One region of the Pseudomaricurvus sp. genome, then DNA from elsewhere that is predicted to be linked to it. Evidence: riboswitches for the same ligand, from Rfam matches in the RefSeq annotation. Region 1 holds a riboswitch; each other region holds the start of a gene.

The links. Region 1 has a riboswitch for cobalamin ahead of ACTG33_RS00615 (TonB-dependent receptor plug domain-containing protein). Riboswitches for the same ligand answer to the same signal wherever they lie in the genome.
Region 2: another riboswitch for cobalamin. It lies ahead of ACTG33_RS05100 (TonB-dependent receptor); the one in region 1 lies ahead of ACTG33_RS00615 (TonB-dependent receptor plug domain-containing protein).
Region 3: another riboswitch for cobalamin. It lies ahead of cobO (cob(I)yrinic acid a,c-diamide adenosyltransferase); the one in region 1 lies ahead of ACTG33_RS00615 (TonB-dependent receptor plug domain-containing protein).

Annotation. Positions count from the first base shown of each region.
Region 1 is NZ_CBFIHX010000002.1:58,100-63,918, forward strand. Features, by position in the region: gene ACTG33_RS00595 (DnaT-like ssDNA-binding domain-containing protein) at 1-756, opposite strand, end outside; gene radA (DNA repair protein RadA) at 906-2,282, shown strand; gene ACTG33_RS00605 (PilZ domain-containing protein) at 2,343-2,729, opposite strand; gene ACTG33_RS00610 (PilZ domain-containing protein) at 2,822-3,223, opposite strand; cobalamin riboswitch at 3,475-3,624, shown strand; gene ACTG33_RS00615 (TonB-dependent receptor plug domain-containing protein) at 3,836-5,662, shown strand; gene ACTG33_RS00620 (FecCD family ABC transporter permease) at 5,748-5,819, shown strand, end outside.
Region 2 is NZ_CBFIHX010000023.1:31,148-36,966, reverse strand. Features, by position in the region: partial or broken gene ACTG33_RS05110 (DUF3014 domain-containing protein) at 1-5, shown strand, start outside; gene ACTG33_RS05105 (propionyl-CoA synthetase) at 227-2,134, shown strand; cobalamin riboswitch at 2,305-2,550, shown strand; gene ACTG33_RS05100 (TonB-dependent receptor) at 2,762-4,855, shown strand; gene ACTG33_RS05095 (DUF2147 domain-containing protein) at 5,021-5,458, opposite strand; gene ACTG33_RS05090 (DUF1415 domain-containing protein) at 5,629-5,819, shown strand, end outside.
Region 3 is NZ_CBFIHX010000031.1:3,274-9,092, reverse strand. Features, by position in the region: gene ACTG33_RS06300 (META domain-containing protein) at 15-374, opposite strand; gene ACTG33_RS06295 (DUF2780 domain-containing protein) at 446-994, opposite strand; gene ACTG33_RS06290 (cobyrinate a,c-diamide synthase) at 1,134-2,471, opposite strand; gene cobO (cob(I)yrinic acid a,c-diamide adenosyltransferase) at 2,471-3,082, opposite strand; gene cobO (cob(I)yrinic acid a,c-diamide adenosyltransferase) at 3,112-3,723, opposite strand; cobalamin riboswitch at 3,902-4,069, opposite strand; gene ACTG33_RS06275 (YSC84-related protein) at 4,165-4,836, shown strand; gene ACTG33_RS06270 (hypothetical protein) at 4,961-5,659, opposite strand; gene ACTG33_RS06265 (hypothetical protein) at 5,692-5,819, opposite strand, start outside.

The DNA.
Region 1 (5,819 bases):
ATGAATCGCGGCGTGTCGTGTGAGCACATCCATGGCGTCAGGACTGGGTCGCCAGTCTCGGGTCATGGCCACTTCGCTGTCTTTTTGAGTGGTAAAGGTTTCACGCTGACGCCACTGATGTAAAACATGCTGATGGAACTTGGCGCCCCAGGAGCGATGCGCCTCACCGCTTTCCCGCCAGAAGGTGACAAACTCCGGCAGTTGCTCGCGAATAAAGTGCTCGGGAATGTTGTGCTGTGCAATGCGTGCCAGCATTTCTGCATCCGGCTGCCAGTTGGGGGCAATGGCGGTGGCGCCCACGGCGACTGACGGACGTGGCTGTCGTGATGGGTGATGCTGGGGCTGGGACTGAATCGGGGGCTGAAAACCGTTGTTGCTCTGTGGCTGGTGTTGAGGCTGGTGTACCGGCGCTTGCGGATTACTCCCGGCTTCGGGTTGAACGTTTGCCTGGGGTTCGTTAAACGCAAAGATCAGTTGCTGGCTCTGCACAAACGGAGCCGATTGCAGCAACAGGATGCCTTTGGCCCGCAGGTTCTGACTGATGCGGTTGATGTCGTGCTGATTCCAGAAAGGTAGCGCGACGTACAGGGTCTGATCGTTCAATTCAAACCAGCGGAAGCCCTGACTGTCTACCGGTTGCAGCGGTCGGGTCAGTTCGTCCAGAACGCTGAGCATAGTGGCTTCCTCCAGGCCGATGGTGGCGGCCAGAGACGGAGAAACCAGAATAGGGCGTTCGGGGATCAGAGATGATGTCATGGGCGAACTTTAGCATTTTCTGGCGGATGAGTCGCTAGTGTCAGAAGACCCCAGGGTGGTTCGTGTCGGGTCTGGCAGGTACTATTCGGGTCACACAGACTGGTCGGGTTATACAGACTGGATACGGACATGATTTTTCTGAGGATACCATGGTGGCAAAAAGCAAAACCGCCTATGTCTGCAGCGAGTGCGGTGCAGATTTTACCAAATGGCAGGGGCAGTGCAGCGAATGCGGCAGCTGGAACAGCTTGTCGGAAGTTCGGCTGGGGCCCACTCCGGCCAATCGCACGGAGAAATTCACCGGTTATGCGGGCGCGGCGGGAGTTGCCCCTGAGATCCAGACGTTGGCCGAGATTGATCTGGAAGCCCTGCCGCGTTTTTCCTCTGGAGCGGGTGAATTTGACCGTGTGCTGGGGGGCGGGCTGGTGCCGGGTTCCGTGGTGTTGATCGGTGGCAATCCGGGAGCTGGTAAGTCCACACTTCTTCTGCAGACTATGTGCTTTCTGGCGTCAGGCCGAGAGTCACTCTACTGTACCGGGGAGGAGTCCCTGCAGCAGGTGGCCATGCGAGCCAAGCGTCTGGGGTTGCCGACCGACAAGCTGAAAATGTTGTCGGAAACCAGTGTGGAGTCGCTGGTGGCCACCGCACAGAAGCTGCAACCCAAAGTCATGGTGGTGGATTCCATCCAGGTCATGCACATGGCCGATATCCAGTCTGCACCGGGTTCCGTCTCTCAGGTGCGGGAGAGCGCTGCCTACCTGACGCGCTTTGCCAAGCAGACCGGCACAGTGCTGATCTTGGTAGGCCATGTCACCAAAGACGGCAGTTTGGCCGGTCCCAAGGTACTGGAGCATATGATTGACTGTTCCATTTTGCTGGAAGGTACCCACGATTCCCGTTTCCGTACTCTGCGGGGCAGCAAAAACCGCTTTGGTGCGGTGAATGAGCTGGGGGTGTTCGCCATGACCGAGCAGGGTTTAAAGGAAGTCAGTAATCCCTCGGCCATCTTCCTGCAGCGCGCCGATGAGATTGCCGCGGGCTCCGTGGTTATGGTGGTGTGGGAAGGTACTCGCCCATTGCTGGTGGAAGTTCAGGCGCTGGTGGATGACAGCCATCAGGGCAATCCGCGGCGGGTGGCTGTGGGGCTGGATCAGAACCGCCTGAACATGCTGTTGGCGGTGCTGCATCGTCACGGTGGTGTATTGATCGGTGATCAGGACGTCTTTATCAATGTGGTCGGCGGTGTGCGGGTGATGGAAACCAGTGCAGATCTGGCCCTGCTGCTGTCGGTGGTGTCGAGCTTTCGCAATCGCCCTCTGGGGCACGATTTGATGGTCTTCGGTGAGGTGGGGCTGTCCGGTGAGATTCGTCCGGTGCCCAGTGGTCAGGAGCGCTTGCGGGAAGCGGCCAAACACGGCTTTAAAACCGCAATAATGCCTGCCGGAAATGCTCCGAGGGAGACTATTCCCGGCATTAAAGTGATTGCCGTCAAAACCTTGCAGGAGGCTGTGGCGGCTATCGACTAAGGGTTTGTTGAGGGGCTTTCCGGCTTACTCAGAACTCATCGTTTACAGGGATCATCGTTCTCAGAGCTCATCGTTGTCCGTGAGGATGTTCTCCAAGGTGCGGTGCATCTCTGATGGCCGCTGGTTGCGTCCCACCAGCTCCCGCAGTCGGGACTGGTGGTCAATGCTGTTGGCGCGACACTCAACCCCAATAAAGTGATTCTTCTGATGGGCAATCTTGCCGTGCATCTTGATGGGGTCACCGTCGTCAGTTTCCAGTGTGAGTACGATTTCCTCTCCCTGATCTACCTCGTATCTGTGGATCAAAGCCACCAAAGCGCCGTTGAACGACAGGTCGATGATGTGCACAGGCCATTTTTGGTGGGTGGTAATCATAGAAGCATGGCCGCGAAAGCCTACCCGAGGGAAGTATCGACGCTCCTGTGATTTCATACCGACTACGGTCATTCTGCCTCCTCGTGGGTGTTGGTCATGATGTTTTCGATAGGTAAGTGAGATAGTTAAGTTTTAGAGAACCATGCTTTAGATAACCGCATAAATCAGTCGGGATTAATCAGCGCATGCAGCTCGCGATCGGCAGCCTCGGAATCTCCCAGGTTCAGCTCGATGAGTCTGCGCAGGTGACTCAGGCTAACCGGGTCAATGCGCTCTACGATAAACCCCATCCAGCCTTCCTTGCGCCAGGACAAACGTGCCACCAGCTCAATGAGCGAGTCATCGGACAGGGCAATGGTGACATCCACCGGCAGGTTTTCATCCAGTGAGCAGTGCTCTGGCTCAGTAATCAGCAAGCCTTTCATCGAGATGTCCAGCAACTGGCTGGGCCAGCGCAGGGTGTCCTGTTGGATCGAGGTGTCGGCATCAAAAGGAATTCGGCTGAAGCGTCTGCGTTCAGAGTGACTGGTTCCGGATTTTGGGTCGCTTGCTGGGGGTGTGGCCACGATCGGTTGCCCTATTTATTAGTGTGCTTGTTTCCTCTTAGTGTAGAAGCCTTTTAATCGACGACAGGATTTTTTTGAGGCCAATTGCACGCAGTTCGCAGTTTTTGTGGTTTGGAATTCATATTCGACCAGCCTGAAAGCTGCATTTCTGTGAGCGTTTATGTCAATTCAAGGTGGGTTTTCACTGCTTTATTGATATAAACGCTCATCAAGTCTTGACTAAACAATGGGTGAACCTTAGTCTGCGCGGCGTTATTAAAGGTGCTTGGTGACCGGTTTTCCGGAAGCTGAGGTAAACGGGAAGAGTGGTGCGCTCGGTCACACGAGTTATGCCAACGCTGCCCCCGCAACGGTGATTGATCTGTCAGCAGATCATAAGCCCGATACCGGCCTTGAATAACTCACGTTGCCCGGCTCACCGGATCAACGTGCTTAACGATGAAGCGGAGGGCTTTATCGGTAGGATTCGAGGCTATCCTTTCCTTATATCAGCATAAGCCGGTATAAAAACAGCCTCCTTCCCTGCTCTTTGTCCTCCCTCAATCACGTCATTACTGCCGCAATACCCTCTGAACCTTTCAAGCAGAGGCCGGCAAAAGATTGGGGAACACCATGTATAAACAAACTCTATTAGCCGCTGCACTCGCAGGCCTTACTTCGTTACCTTCACAGGCAGAGATCGATAAAAGCTCCAGCCTGGAAGAAATGGTTGTAACAGCTCACCGTATTCCTGTTCAGATCAGCCGAATTGGCTCATCCGTTAGCGTGCTGTCGGCAGCCGATATTGAGGCCAAAGGACAGTTGTCCGCGGCTGATTTGCTGAGAACTTTGCCAGGGATTGCGGTGAGCAATACCGGTGGTATGGGCAAGCAAACCACTCTGCGTATCCGTGGAGAAGAAGGCTACCGCACCGTAGTTTATGTCGATGGCGTAAAAATTTCGGATCCTACGGGAACACAGGTAGGCCCTCGATTTGCTCATCTGATGACCAGTGAGATTGAGCGAATCGAAGTGCTGCGTGGTCCACAGGGGATGATGTACGGTGCCGATGCCGGTGGGGTGGTGAATATTACAACCAAGCGTCCGACTCAGGCTTTGGAAGGCGATGTCAGCGCTGAATACGGCCGCTACGACACCCGTAACCTGAGCGCGAATCTGCGTGGCAAAGTAGAATCTTTTGATTATTCCATCAGCGCCAGTGATGTATCGACCGATGGCTTCAATGCTCGTGATGACGATACTGTTTTGGCGGATGATGACGGCTACGACAATACTTCGCTGAATGCTTCATTAGGCTGGGATGCGACCGAAGCTCTTCGTTTCGAGCTGGATGTTCGGGATGTGGACAGCTACAACGAGTACGATGGTTCTTTTGGCAGTACCGACAGAGCCAGTGACTACGAGCAGACCACGGGTTTGTTGAGAGCTATTTATGAAGGTGAAAATCATACTCAACAGCTCAGTTATTCGGCCAACAAAGTTGACCGTCAGCTGTATACCGATGGTCTGAAAACCTATGTCTATGAAGGTACTCTGGACACCGTTTCTTATCTTGGTTCCTTCAAGCTCTCTGAGCAAAACACCTTGGTTTTAGGCGTTGATGACGAGAAGCAGCGCGATAAGCTGAATCATACCAAGCAGGACCAGCTTGGGATCTACGCTGAATGGCAGGGCCAGTTCACGGATCAGTGGTCTTACAGTGCGGGTGTTCGTCACGACGATAACGATGCTTTCGGTGAGCATACGACCTATCGACTGACCACCGCATATGTGCAATCTTTGAGCGATGGTAATTACCTCAAGTACAAAGCATCCTACGGTACCGGTTTTCGCGCACCCAGTTTGTACGAGCAGAACTACAACGCAAACTCTGTGGCAAAAACAGTTTTGACGGAAGAAACCAGCGAAGGCTTCGATGTGGGTGTGGAATTACACACCGCCAGCGGGCACTTATTTGAAGTTGTGTATTTCAATCAGGAAATTGACGACGCTATTGATTTTGATGTGGTGGGTTACACTGGCTACATGCAAGAAGATGGTCTGAGTCGTTCTAAAGGGGTTGAGCTCAATTCGGAGCTGGTATTGAATGATCATCTGAGTTTGTTGGCCAATGCGACGTATAATGACACTGCGACCTCTACCGGTGAACAGCGTGCTCGTCGTCCAAGACAGGTGTTTAATGTCGGTCTGCAAGCCATGATGTTGAGTGAGCGGTTGCGAGTCAATGCAGATGTCAGAGGTTCTTACAATGCGATTGATAACGATGGCAGCAAGCTGGATGAGTACGAAGTGCTGAACGTGTCGGCTACTTACTTTGTCATGCCGCAGATGGAAGTTTACGTGCGTGGCGAAAATGTCATGAATGCCGACTACCAGGAAGTTAATCATTACAACACCAGCAAAGCTGCGCTGTACGGCGGTGTTCGTTATCGCTTTTAGTTGACGTTGTTTATATAAGCCCCTGTCAAATGATGGGGGTTGTTATTGAAAAGGAGGGGAAACCCTCCTTTTTTCCGGGAAATTTATGAAACGCACACAGCCCAAAAAGCTTCTGCTTATCCTCTTGGTGATGCTGCCATTAAGTCTAATGGTAGGG
Region 2 (5,819 bases), on a different contig from region 1:
TATAAGACGTCATAATCTTATCAGGTAAGACGTCATAATCTTATCAGGCGTCAAAATCGCCGAGTAACCGCAAAAGGGCTTGCCATTGGCAGGCCCTTTTTTTGTGTCCGAGTCTTAATGTCTTTTGTTTAATATCATTTTTTCGACGTTGGTCGAATAGTGCTCAGCCGTTCTTGCTCGTACACTGAGGAGACTTGTTATTCGTAGTGAGAGGTCATCAAGAATAATGAACACTTATGAGCAAGAATACACGTTATCCATTGATCAGCCCGAGGCCTTTTGGGCCAGTAAGGCTCGCGAGTTGGAGTGGTTTAAAGAGCCTGAAACGATTCTAAGCCAGGATGAAAACGGTATGGATCGATGGTTTGCCGATGGCGAAATGAATACCTGTCGTATGGCACTGGATGTTCATGTGGCCAACGGTCGCGGGAAGCAGGTGGCACTCTACTATGATTCACCGGTTACAGGAGTCAAACAACAACTCACTTATGAAGAGTTGTTAAAAAAAGTTTCTGTTTTTGCCGGAGTGTTAAAAAACCAGGGCGTCAGAAAAGGCGACCGGGTCCTGATCTATATGCCCATGATTCCGGAAGCGGTGGTGGCTATGTTGGCTTCCGCTCGTCTTGGGGCCATTCATTCGGTGGTTTTCGGAGGGTTTGCGGCGAACGAATTGGCTGTACGTCTTGACGACGCACAACCCAGAGTCGTCCTTTCGGCCTCTTGTGGAATCGAAATTGACCGGGTGATTCCTTACAAGCCGCTGCTGGATGATGCAATTGATCTGGCTGATTATAAACCTGAAGCCTGTATTATTTTCCAGCGGGATCAACAATCGGCTGAACTGTTGTCGGGACGTGACTACGATTGGCAAGAGCTTGCATCACGCACACAGCCAGTACCTTGCACACCCGTAAAAGGCACTGACCCGCTGTACATTTTGTACACTTCCGGCACAACGGGTAAACCCAAGGGCGTGGTTCGCGATAACGGTGGTCACGCCGTAGCGATGAAATACAGTATGAAAGCCCTCTACGACATGAATCCGGGAGAAGTCTTCTGGGCGGCTTCCGATGTTGGCTGGGTAGTGGGGCACTCCTACATTGTCTACGCGCCTTTGCTGTCGGGTTTGTCGACGGTGTTGTACGAAGGTAAACCGGTGAATACACCTGACGCAGGTGCTTTTTGGCGAGTCGTAAACGAGTACGGAGTCAAAGCTTTGTTTTCGGCGCCGACGGCTTTTAGGGCTATCCGCAAAGCCGATCCGGATTCAACGCTATTAAAACAGTATGATCTTTCCTGCTTAAAGACGGTCTTTATGGCGGGAGAACGTCTTGATCCTCCAACGTATGAGTGGGTCAAAAACCTGTTGTCTGTACCTGTGATTGATCATTGGTGGCAAACAGAAACCGGTTGGGCGATCTGTGGGAACTTCATGGGGATTGACCCCAAACCCTGTAAAGCTGGTTCCGCCACATTGCCATCGCCGGGTTTTAATGTGCAGATCCTCGACGAGGCAGGTTTTCCTATGGAGCCTAATGAGCAGGGGGCCGTTGCTCTTAAGCGGCCTTTACCTCCCGGATGTTTGCCTACAGTGTGGGGCGATTTTGAACGGTTTCAAAGTGGCTATCTTTCGACGTTTGATGGTTATTATGTCTCGGGCGATGGCGGCTATCGGGATGACGATGGTTACGTATTTATCATGGGCCGCACGGATGATGTCATTAATGTGGCTGGACACCGTTTGTCTACCGGTGAAATGGAAGAAATATTAGCTGGGCATCCCGCGGTTGCGGAATGCGCCGTTATTGGTGTGGCTGACGAACTGAAAGGACAGCTGCCTCTTGGTTTGGTTATTTTGAAAGATGGTCAAACAATGGCTGAAGTAGAGCTTCAGAAAGAGTTGGTGGCTAAGGTTCGAGATAGCATAGGTGCAGTGGCAAGTTTCAAGAAAGTCCTTGTTGTTGAACGTTTGCCGAAGACTCGCTCAGGGAAGATTCTTCGCAAACTATTACGCCAGATTGCTGATGGCGAAGATTACTCAGTACCATCAACCATTGATGATCCTGCCGGTCCTCCGGAGATCGCAGGTGTGTTGTCCGATCATGGCTATGGTGTAGGAAGTTTGAAGAAGTAGAGTTATTCGGGGACAGTTATTCAGGGACAGGCGATGCAGAAGTAGAGCAATAGGCCTTATCACGACTCATGCGTTTATGATCGTAAAGCCTGTATCGATATTGTTGATACAGGCTTTTTTATGTCTATTTGTTTGGCGATATCTTGCATGCAGATTTAGGTTGAGTATTATGGGCGTCGATTTGTTGAAGTCTTCTTCGGAAGTTTACAGGGAATTCGTGACAAACGAAGCTGTCCCCGCAACTGTATTCGTGGAGCTGTTTATCGCTGTCGTAGTGCTGGTTTGTTTTTTGAAACTGACCTGCGACGGTTAACCACTGAGAGTGATTGATCGGTTTTATCGTCAATCACTCTTGGGAAGGTGATAAACCGCGTTGAAACGAGAGCCAGAATACCTGCTTCAACAAGCGTTGTTATCTGATGGTCGGGGGGTGCAATCAGAGCGGATCTCCGTTTGGCGACGTAACATATACCTGTCGTCAAACTCCTGGCGTGTTAGGCTTATACAGCAATGATTATTGCGTATAAGACCTCCCTTCAAGTGAGCCGGTTTTTTGTTATCAGGTGCTTTTAGTCTACTTCCTATCTGTCGCAAGACGGATGGAATTTTAGTGCACAAGGAATATACATGACAAAACCATTAACGATCCACGCTCTTTCTGCAGCCGTTGCGATCCAGTGCGGGCTCGCATCTTCAGTTGCCGTCGCAGCCGGCGTTCCCGGATTGATTGAAGAAACATTGGTGGTAGGGCAACTGCTAAAGCTCGATGGTGAAGCTACCTCGGCTTCAGTCGGTACCGTGTCTCAGGAGCAGCTTGCTTACCGGCCTTTGTTGCGTCCTGCTGAAGTACTCGAAACCGTACCTGGCATGGTGGTCACTCAACACAGTGGTGACGGTAAGGCCAATCAGTATTTTCTACGTGGCTTCAATCTGGATCACGGCACAGACTTCGCAACCTATGTTGAAGGTATGCCCGTCAATATGGTCACTCATGGGCACGGACAGGGTTACGCTGATCTCAACTTCCTGATTCCCGAACTGGTTCAGTCCATGACCTATAAAAAGGGTCCGTATTACGCCAGCGAAGGGGATTTTTCTTCCGCTGGCAGTGCGCATGCCCGTTATACAAAGGCGCTGTCGGATACTCAGCTCAAATTGACCGTGGGCGAGCACCAGTATCAGCGGGCTCTTTTGACCAGCGGTGTGAAAGTCGGTGAAGGCAATCTGGTTGTTGGTGCCGAAATGCTGCGTAACAACGGCCCCTGGGATTTGGAAGAAGACCTAAAAAAAAATAACGGCGTGGTTAAGTACACTCAGGGAGACCAAAGCGGTGGTTTCAGTGTGACGGCCATGGCGTATGAAAATGAATGGAATTCATCTGATCAGATTCCCAAGCGTACTGTGGATCAGGGGGAAATAGACCGGTTGGGTTACTTGACGCCTTACGACGGTGGCGATACGCACCGATACAGTCTGTCATCCGGAATGTGGGGCGAGTTGGGTGAAGGCCGCTTTCGAGCCTCTGCTTATGTCATTGATTATGCTTTGAAGCTCACCTCAAATTTTACCTACTTTGCGAATGACCCGGTCAATGGTGACGAATTTACTCAATTTGATGATCGTACCATTTGGGGTGGGGAATTCGTTTACGACGGAGTTTTCAGTGAGTCTACCAGCTACCAACTGGGTACCACTCTGCGTTATGACGACATCGGAGAGGTCGGTGTCGGTTCGAGTCAGAAAGGCCATTTGGCAGATTTGTGGGTCAGCGATAGTGTTGAAGAATCTTCAGTCGGAATCTTTGCCAGTCTGAATCATGTCTGGACGCCCTGGCTGAGTACTGAATTGGGTGTACGTTATGACTATTTTTCGTTCGATGTGGATAGCGATCTTTATCCTGAGAACTCTGGTCATGATTCAGAAGGCAAGGTTAGCCCTAAGCTGAGCATTACATTGGGCCCTTGGGCGGAAACCGAGTTCTTTATTAACTACGGTAAAGGCATTCACAGTAATGATGCTCGAGGAGTTGTGGCGACCATTGATCCGGTCAATCCAGGTGGCACCCTCGATTCAGTTGATCCTATTGCTCAGTCTACCGGCTATGAGCTGGGGCTTCGCACTGCCATCATTTCTGGTGCGCAGATTTCTATGGCGTTATTCCAGCTGGATCTCGATTCTGAACTGGTCTTTGTCGGCGATGAAGGAACCACGGAGCCTCGTGGAGCAACTCGCCGTCGCGGTTTGGAAATCGGTATTTATTACGAGTTGAATGACTGGTTGATTGTGGATGCCGATGCTGCGCTGAGTCAGGCCCGTTTTCGCGATGAGCAATACGACGATGCTGGTGGCCCAATCGGCAAGCATCTGCCGGACAGCATGGAACGTGTTTATTCCGTGGGGCTGACGGCCAGTTTCGACTCAGGTCTACATGCGGGATTGCGTGGTCGCTACTTTGGGCCGCGGGATCTGAATGAGGCAGGGTCGATTACGTCAGATTCGACCACAACGCTAAACGCCAATCTGTTTTACGAGTGGGCTAACGGCTGGACAGCGGGTGTTGAAGTACTGAACCTTCTGGATTCAGAAGATGATGACATAACGTATTACTTTGAATCGCTGACCGCTTCGGAATTGGCGGCCAATATGGCTCCGGTTGAAGATTATCACTTTCACCCGGTGGAGCCTCGCACGTTCAGAGTGACGCTGGGTAAGAGTTTTTAGTTTTTCTGCTTAACTTTTGGTCTTTCTGCTTAACACTTGGTCTTTCTGGGAGGCTCTTAGTTTCTCCGCTTGAATAGCCATTAGCAATAAAAAACCTCTCTGTTCATTCTCAACGATGGCCATGGCCAGTGATGAACAGGGAGGTTTATGTCGTTTGCAGCCGGCTTACTGTGCCGGTCTTTCCCATTCCCGGGTTTGTGCAATAAACCCGAAACCTGCTTTGAGCTTCAGAGTCTCGCCATCCAGCCATAACTTGCAGTCGTATTCACTGCCGCTTTCAGGGTCAACAACACGACCATCTACCCATTCATCATCATCGGCAGTCAATCCGGTAATGAATACAAGGCCTTCGATTGGTTGATTGTGGCGTTCACCGTCGCACTCTTGGCAGACTGCGCCTTGTTTGTTCTCATCATAAAGCTTGAGGATACGTCCATTGAGTTCATCACCATCCAAATAAAGTTCTACCAGAGATAGCGGGGTGCCATCGCGATCCAGGGTGTTCCACTGGCCGAGTACGGCTTCGTTACCGGCAAAAGCACCGGTAGTGAGCAGTGGCAGGGTTAACGCGGTGAAAAGAGCAATGAAATGAGTTCTGAACATGAAATTCCCTTACTTTATTATTTGAATGATGAAATTCGATTCTGTGTCGGATGCAGATTTCCAACACAGGTATAATACACCTCAAGTCTAGCATTCTGTATTGGAGTGGAAAACGCAAAATGCTGACTGAAAAGTCATTGGTCACTGTCCCTGGCAGGAGGGAATCGAGCTTGAAAACAACCCCGGAATCGACGCGTACTCAAGAAGAACACATTGTCACGCAGGTGCAGTGCTGGTTGCAGGATGTGGTGATTGGTCTGAATCTGTGTCCGTTTGCGTCCCGTCCTACCAAGGCTGGTCAAGTACGTTTTGTGGTTTCTGATGCCAAAGATGAAGAGGCGTTACTGCAGGATTTGCAGAG
Region 3 (5,819 bases), on a different contig from region 1:
GTAAGTACAGCTTATTACTTCCCTTCCCACGCGGCTCCTCGGAACAACTCCACATCATCAGCATCGTAGAGATACATCAGACCATTATCCGTTTTCCAGTGATGCGCTCGCTTCAGAGCAGCCAAAAACCGGTCTTCCTGTTCCATTAACGCCGGCGGGCACATTTTGCGGGTGGTCGCCAACTCACCGAGACGAATGACTCCATTTTCCAGCTGATAACTGCCGGTAAAGCGATTGCAGCTGGCGTTACCACTCACCGTCATATCGTCAGCAAACTGGTAATGGGCCGGGCTGTAATCCACAACGCCGCGCCCTTCAATGTAATCCACATGCCAGCTGCCCACTAAAGAGGCATCGTCTTTTGTCTCGCTCACAGTACAGCCTCCTGCGGAAAGGATAACCAGCCCCGCCGCCAACCATGCTAAAGGAGAGAAGCGCTTTAGAATCACCACAGCTTACCTAACGCCCCCACCAGATCAGAACTGCCGCCATTGTCGCCCACATAGGACTCGATCAACGGAGTAAACTGATTCACCATGGATGGATCCATGCCCAAACCGCTAAAAGCCGTTTTCACAGAATCCATACTGCTAACATTGTTCATCAGGCTCCCCATGAGACCACCGGTACTGTCGACACCACCACTGCTCTTGCTAAAAGCCGGAAACATTTGGTTCAGCTGATCGGCGTATTCTGGTGGAAGGCTGGAACCGGCATAACCGACCAGAGCACCCAGCCCGCCAATCGCCTGATTTTTGGAGATGCCCAGCTGCTCACTCAACATGCCCACCAGGCCATCGGCCATAGCCGAACCGGTGGTGGCTGCACTCTGGGCTCCTGAAACAGCATCGGCAGCGGAAGAAGCGGCTTTCTCAGTGTCGGCGTCTTTGCCTCCGAACAGGCTACCCAAATCAAAAGCGTGTGTAGCCGGAGCCAGGGCCAAGGCACCCATTAATGGCAAAATAGCTTTCAGTGTATTTCGAGACGATTTCATCGCTGTTTCCTTAAAAGTATGAATTCAGTAGATCACTGTTCTTAGAATATAGAAGAAAAACAACCGCTCACAACCAGAAAGCGGCTACTAGCTACTATTTGAAGTACGGATTGACTGGCGGATTCAATAACCCATTGAATCAGGAATTAAATAGCGCTGCCACGGCCACAGGATTCGAAGGGAAGAACAGGTGCAGGTAACTGGCCGTCAGGCCCTTTTGACGATACAAGGCTTCACCCGGCGCCGGGTGCCTCTGACGCCGCCCGTAAGACATCGGTTCAGGTGTTTGGTGGCTAAGTGAGCGATGATGAGCGTGACCTCTCACGTCCCCCTCAGGCAGGACAGCCGTCTGCATCCCCTGACAGCCCCCTTTGTTGCGCATCACCGCCTCACCGGACAGTAAGCCCAACATAGAAAACGACTTGCCGTCGAGATCCGTTAAACTATCCAGACAGTACATAAAACCACCACACTCAGCCAAAATGACTTTCCCGCTGTGATAAAACCCTTGCAGGGAATCACGCATCCCGCTGTTTTGTGATAATTGCTCGACGTGCAGTTCGGGGTATCCACCCGGCAACCACAGTGCATCCGCTTCAGGTAATAAGCTATCGCTTAGCGGAGAAAAGAAAACCAGTTTCGCACCAAAATGCTCTAGCAACTCGATATTGGCGCGATAGATAAAGGTAAAAGCCGCGTCACGAGCCACCGCAATGGTCTTGCCTCGCAGTACATTTTCAGTGTTGGCGTAAGCGGCAACCCGATCCGCTTGCTGCTCTGCCGAGGCAGGTGAAAACGCCACCGGCTGCGGCAACTGAGTCAGACCACTGGCCTGGAGCCAATCAGCGCCTCGCTCCAGTCGTAGCTCCATATCTTCTTCGGCTTCGCTGGGTTGAACCAGCCCCAAATGACGCTCCGGCAACGCCACCGATTCATCCCGCCCCAAGGTTGCCAAAAGAGGCAAATCCTCAGGAAGCGCGTCACGAATCAGCTGTGCATGGCGCTCTGTACCGCAACCATTGGCAATCAGACCCGCCACGGAGAGATCGCTTCGGTAGTTAGCCAGCCCAACGGCGATCGCAGCAGCCGTTTGCGCCATGCCTTTAACATCCATCAACAGAGCAACCGGAACACCAAACTGAATCGCGAGATCTGCGCTGGAAGGCTCACCATCAAACAAACCCATAGCCCCTTCGATCAGAATGAGATCTGCCTGTGTAGCAGCTTCATACAGTGCCTGCCGACAATAGGTTTCACCAGCCATCCACAGATCCAGCGGCTCCACCGGGTGACCGGACGCCTGCTCCAGAATTTGTGGATCCAAATAGTCGGGGCCAGTTTTGAAAACTCGTACTCGATATCCTTGCCGGGAAAACAAACGGGCCATAGCGGCCGTGACGGTTGTTTTCCCCTGACCGGATGAGGGGGCAGCAATGAATAGCGCCGGGCAGTGAACGCCAGAGGTTGTACTGGCCATCAGTATTCAATACCTTCCTGGGCCTTCACACCCAGGCGAAACGCGTGACGCTCATCCTGAATCACACTGATGGTATCGGCAATGTCTTGTAGCGGAGTTGCCATGGTACGACCGGTGATGATGACGTTTTGATTTTTGGGTCGTGCCTTAAGTGCCGCAACCACTGGCTCTACATCGAGATAACCGTACTTAAACATGTAGCTCATCTCATCAAAAATCAGAATGTTATAACTGTCATCCTGCAACAACTTTTCAGCCACAGACCAGGCTTGCTGAGCCGCTTCAATATCTTTGGCTTTATCCTGTGTTTCCCAAGTGAAACCGTGCCCCATGACATGCCAGTCAATTTGAGGGTGATCATGAAACAGTTTGAATTCGCCGGTTTGTAAACGACCTTTAATAAACTGAACCACACCCGCTTTCTGACCGTGCCCGACAGAACGCGCCATAGTACCAAAGGCCGAACTGCTCTTGCCCTTGCCATTGCCTTTGAGCAGGATTAACACACCCCGCTCTTCGGTGGCCTTGGCAATGCGCTTATCGACAACCGCCTTGCGGGTTGCCATACGCTTTTGATGAGCCTCTTGAGATTCTTTACTGATGTCAGTCATAGTGCGTCATTAATTCCTGGGAACGGATGTCAGTAATCGACACCTTTACGAGCTTTAATACCTGCTTTAAAAGCGTGCTTTATTTCTTTTACTTCGGACACCGTATCCATAATGTCTTTCAGCGCGGTGCCGCCGCCACGACCCGTAACAACCACACTCTGTTCGTAGGGACGGTTTTTGATGGCGTTAATCACCCGCTCTTCATCCAGGTATTTATAAGCCAGCATGTACGTCAGCTCATCCATGACCACCAAGTCGTAGCTGTCATCGTTCAACAGAGGCTCAACAAATGCCCAGGTTTCTTCCGCCGCAGCAATATCGCCACTGCGATCCTGAGTGTCCCAGGTAAACCCAGTACCCATTTGATGAAAAGCGACTTGCGGGCAGTGATCTTTTAAGTAAATTTCTTCACCGGATAACTGCTGTCCCTTGATAAACTGAACCACAGCCACCTTGTGGCCATAACCCAGGGCCCGCATCACAATCCCGAATGCAGAACTGGACTTGCCTTTGCCATTACCGGTTAACAACAAAGCCACACCACGTTCCAGCGACGCCTCTTCTATATTGGCATCGACTTTGGCCTTCTGCTTTTCCATTGCCGCTTTGTGCTTTTGATCTTTTTTATCGTGTTCAGACATAGCCCTTACCTTGCAAATACCGACTATAATTCAGTCGTTCAGGAGCAGACAGGGCAAAGGGAATCAAAGGGATGGCAGGCAGGGTCACCTGCATGACGGGCTATCCGCTTCGACAAGGCCCTCCGCGCTGTCGTCAGTGTAATGTTCCTTATCCGCAGCGCCTTGAGCGCAAATCGTCAAAGGGTTCTGCAATTGGGCTGGTATCGGGCTTCCGGCTGTTGCCTAGTCATAAAAACTGTTCACAACTCAACCAGTTACCGTTGCGGGGGCAGCGCTGGACTTTCACCAAACTTCCCATTTAACGAGGTACTCACCAGTACATCGCACCCAAAAGTGAGAGCAGTACTGTATTCACCCCAGAATTTAAAGTCAATTGGGCCTTCCCCTGACCAGCTGCAGCCTGAGCTCCTTACTCATTTTCCTAAGCAGATCACAAATTAAATGATTATCGCGCCCACTCCGGCCAGCAGCTATTTCTGGTTCACGGTTCGTTCACTTTTTTTATGGTCTACTAAACTGGAATTAAGCAATCTCTTTGGAGTTTCTATGATGTACCGAATCAGTTCGTTTATTTTGGCTTTGGCATTCACTGCAAGTGCAATAGCAGGTACTGCTGACATTGAAAGAGAAAAAGCCCAGAAAATGCGGGCTACGGTTCTGGAAAGACTCTATAAGGAAGAACCAGGAACGGAGGATGATATTAAAAACGCGGCTGGATATGCTGTTTTTTCAAGTGTTGGCATCAACTTCGTTTTTCTTTCAGGCGCAGGGGGGACAGGTATCGCCCATGACAACCGCAACGGCAGAGATACCTACATGAATATGGCTGCTGCCGGTGTTGGCTTGGGCCTGGGTGTTAAGGATTTCCGTGCGGTGTTTATCTTTCATACCCCAGAAGCCTATCAGGCGTTTATTGAAAAAGGCTGGGATTTTTCGGGCCAGGCAGACGCCGCAGCCAAGTCTACTGAAAAAGGCAACGAAACCAGTGTTGCCGCAACGGCCATTCCCAATGTCACTACCTATCAGCTGACGGAAGCCGGGCTGACGCTACAAGCAACTCTGCAAGGAACCAAGTATTGGACAAGCAGTAAATTGAACAGTCCTAACTATTAATGATTTTGGCTATTGACGATCTTGACTACTGGACAGTTCTAACGGCTTAACAGCTCTAATCGCCCTATTTTTAGGCCTCCAAAGCCCGTCATCTTTATGATGAACGGGCCTTTTTATAACTTCACTAAAATTCATATTCCAATGAGAGTTTCCAGGTTTGATCCGCCGTTTCACTATCGATCCCAAATATCACACCAAACTCCCACATTAACTGCTGACGCCCTCCCAGCCGTTGGGTTCCCGAGACCACAGGACCAACCCCTTGACTGGCATCGCTCCAATACAGCTCCATCGAGGGCTCAAAAAAAGATCGGTATCGATAACGCAGCTGACCGGCAAAAGCCGTTTCAAATTCATTATCGATATCATTACCCCATTCGTAACCCAGAGTCAGATTAGCGGTGCCCACCCAGCGCGACCACTCATGAAGCATAATCAGCGTTGAACTGACTTCTCTCACATGTTCGTCACGTTCGGCTTCCAGCTCAAACAACAATCCCCAGTCATTGCCGTATTCGCCCTGCTCCGTCACTTGCCACTTAAACTCGGCTTCAACTGATGTAAGGTCAAAATCATTCTCTGGAGACTTTTCCCCAACAAGGTATAACTCGGTAAACAATCGATCAGACCATGACATGCCAGCACTGACCATATGCGTTTGCCTATTATCTTTTGTGTCATCCTTATCATTCTGATGCAATAGACGATATTCCAGCTCTTTTTCCAATTGATTAACGTATGGGTCATACACTTTATCGATGGTTGAACTGTCCGCCAACACAGTAATGGGCAGCGAAACAAGAGCCAGAAATACAGCTTTCATAGCATGCGCAGGTTGTTCAGATACTGGATTTTTCATGACATTTTTGAATAGGTAGCGCGGACAGTTAAAACATATTTCACCGTCAGCAAGGTGATTGGTATTAACAATAAAGATCCAGAATAAATCAACACTTCCACCCATGTGGGTGAAGCCTCATAGC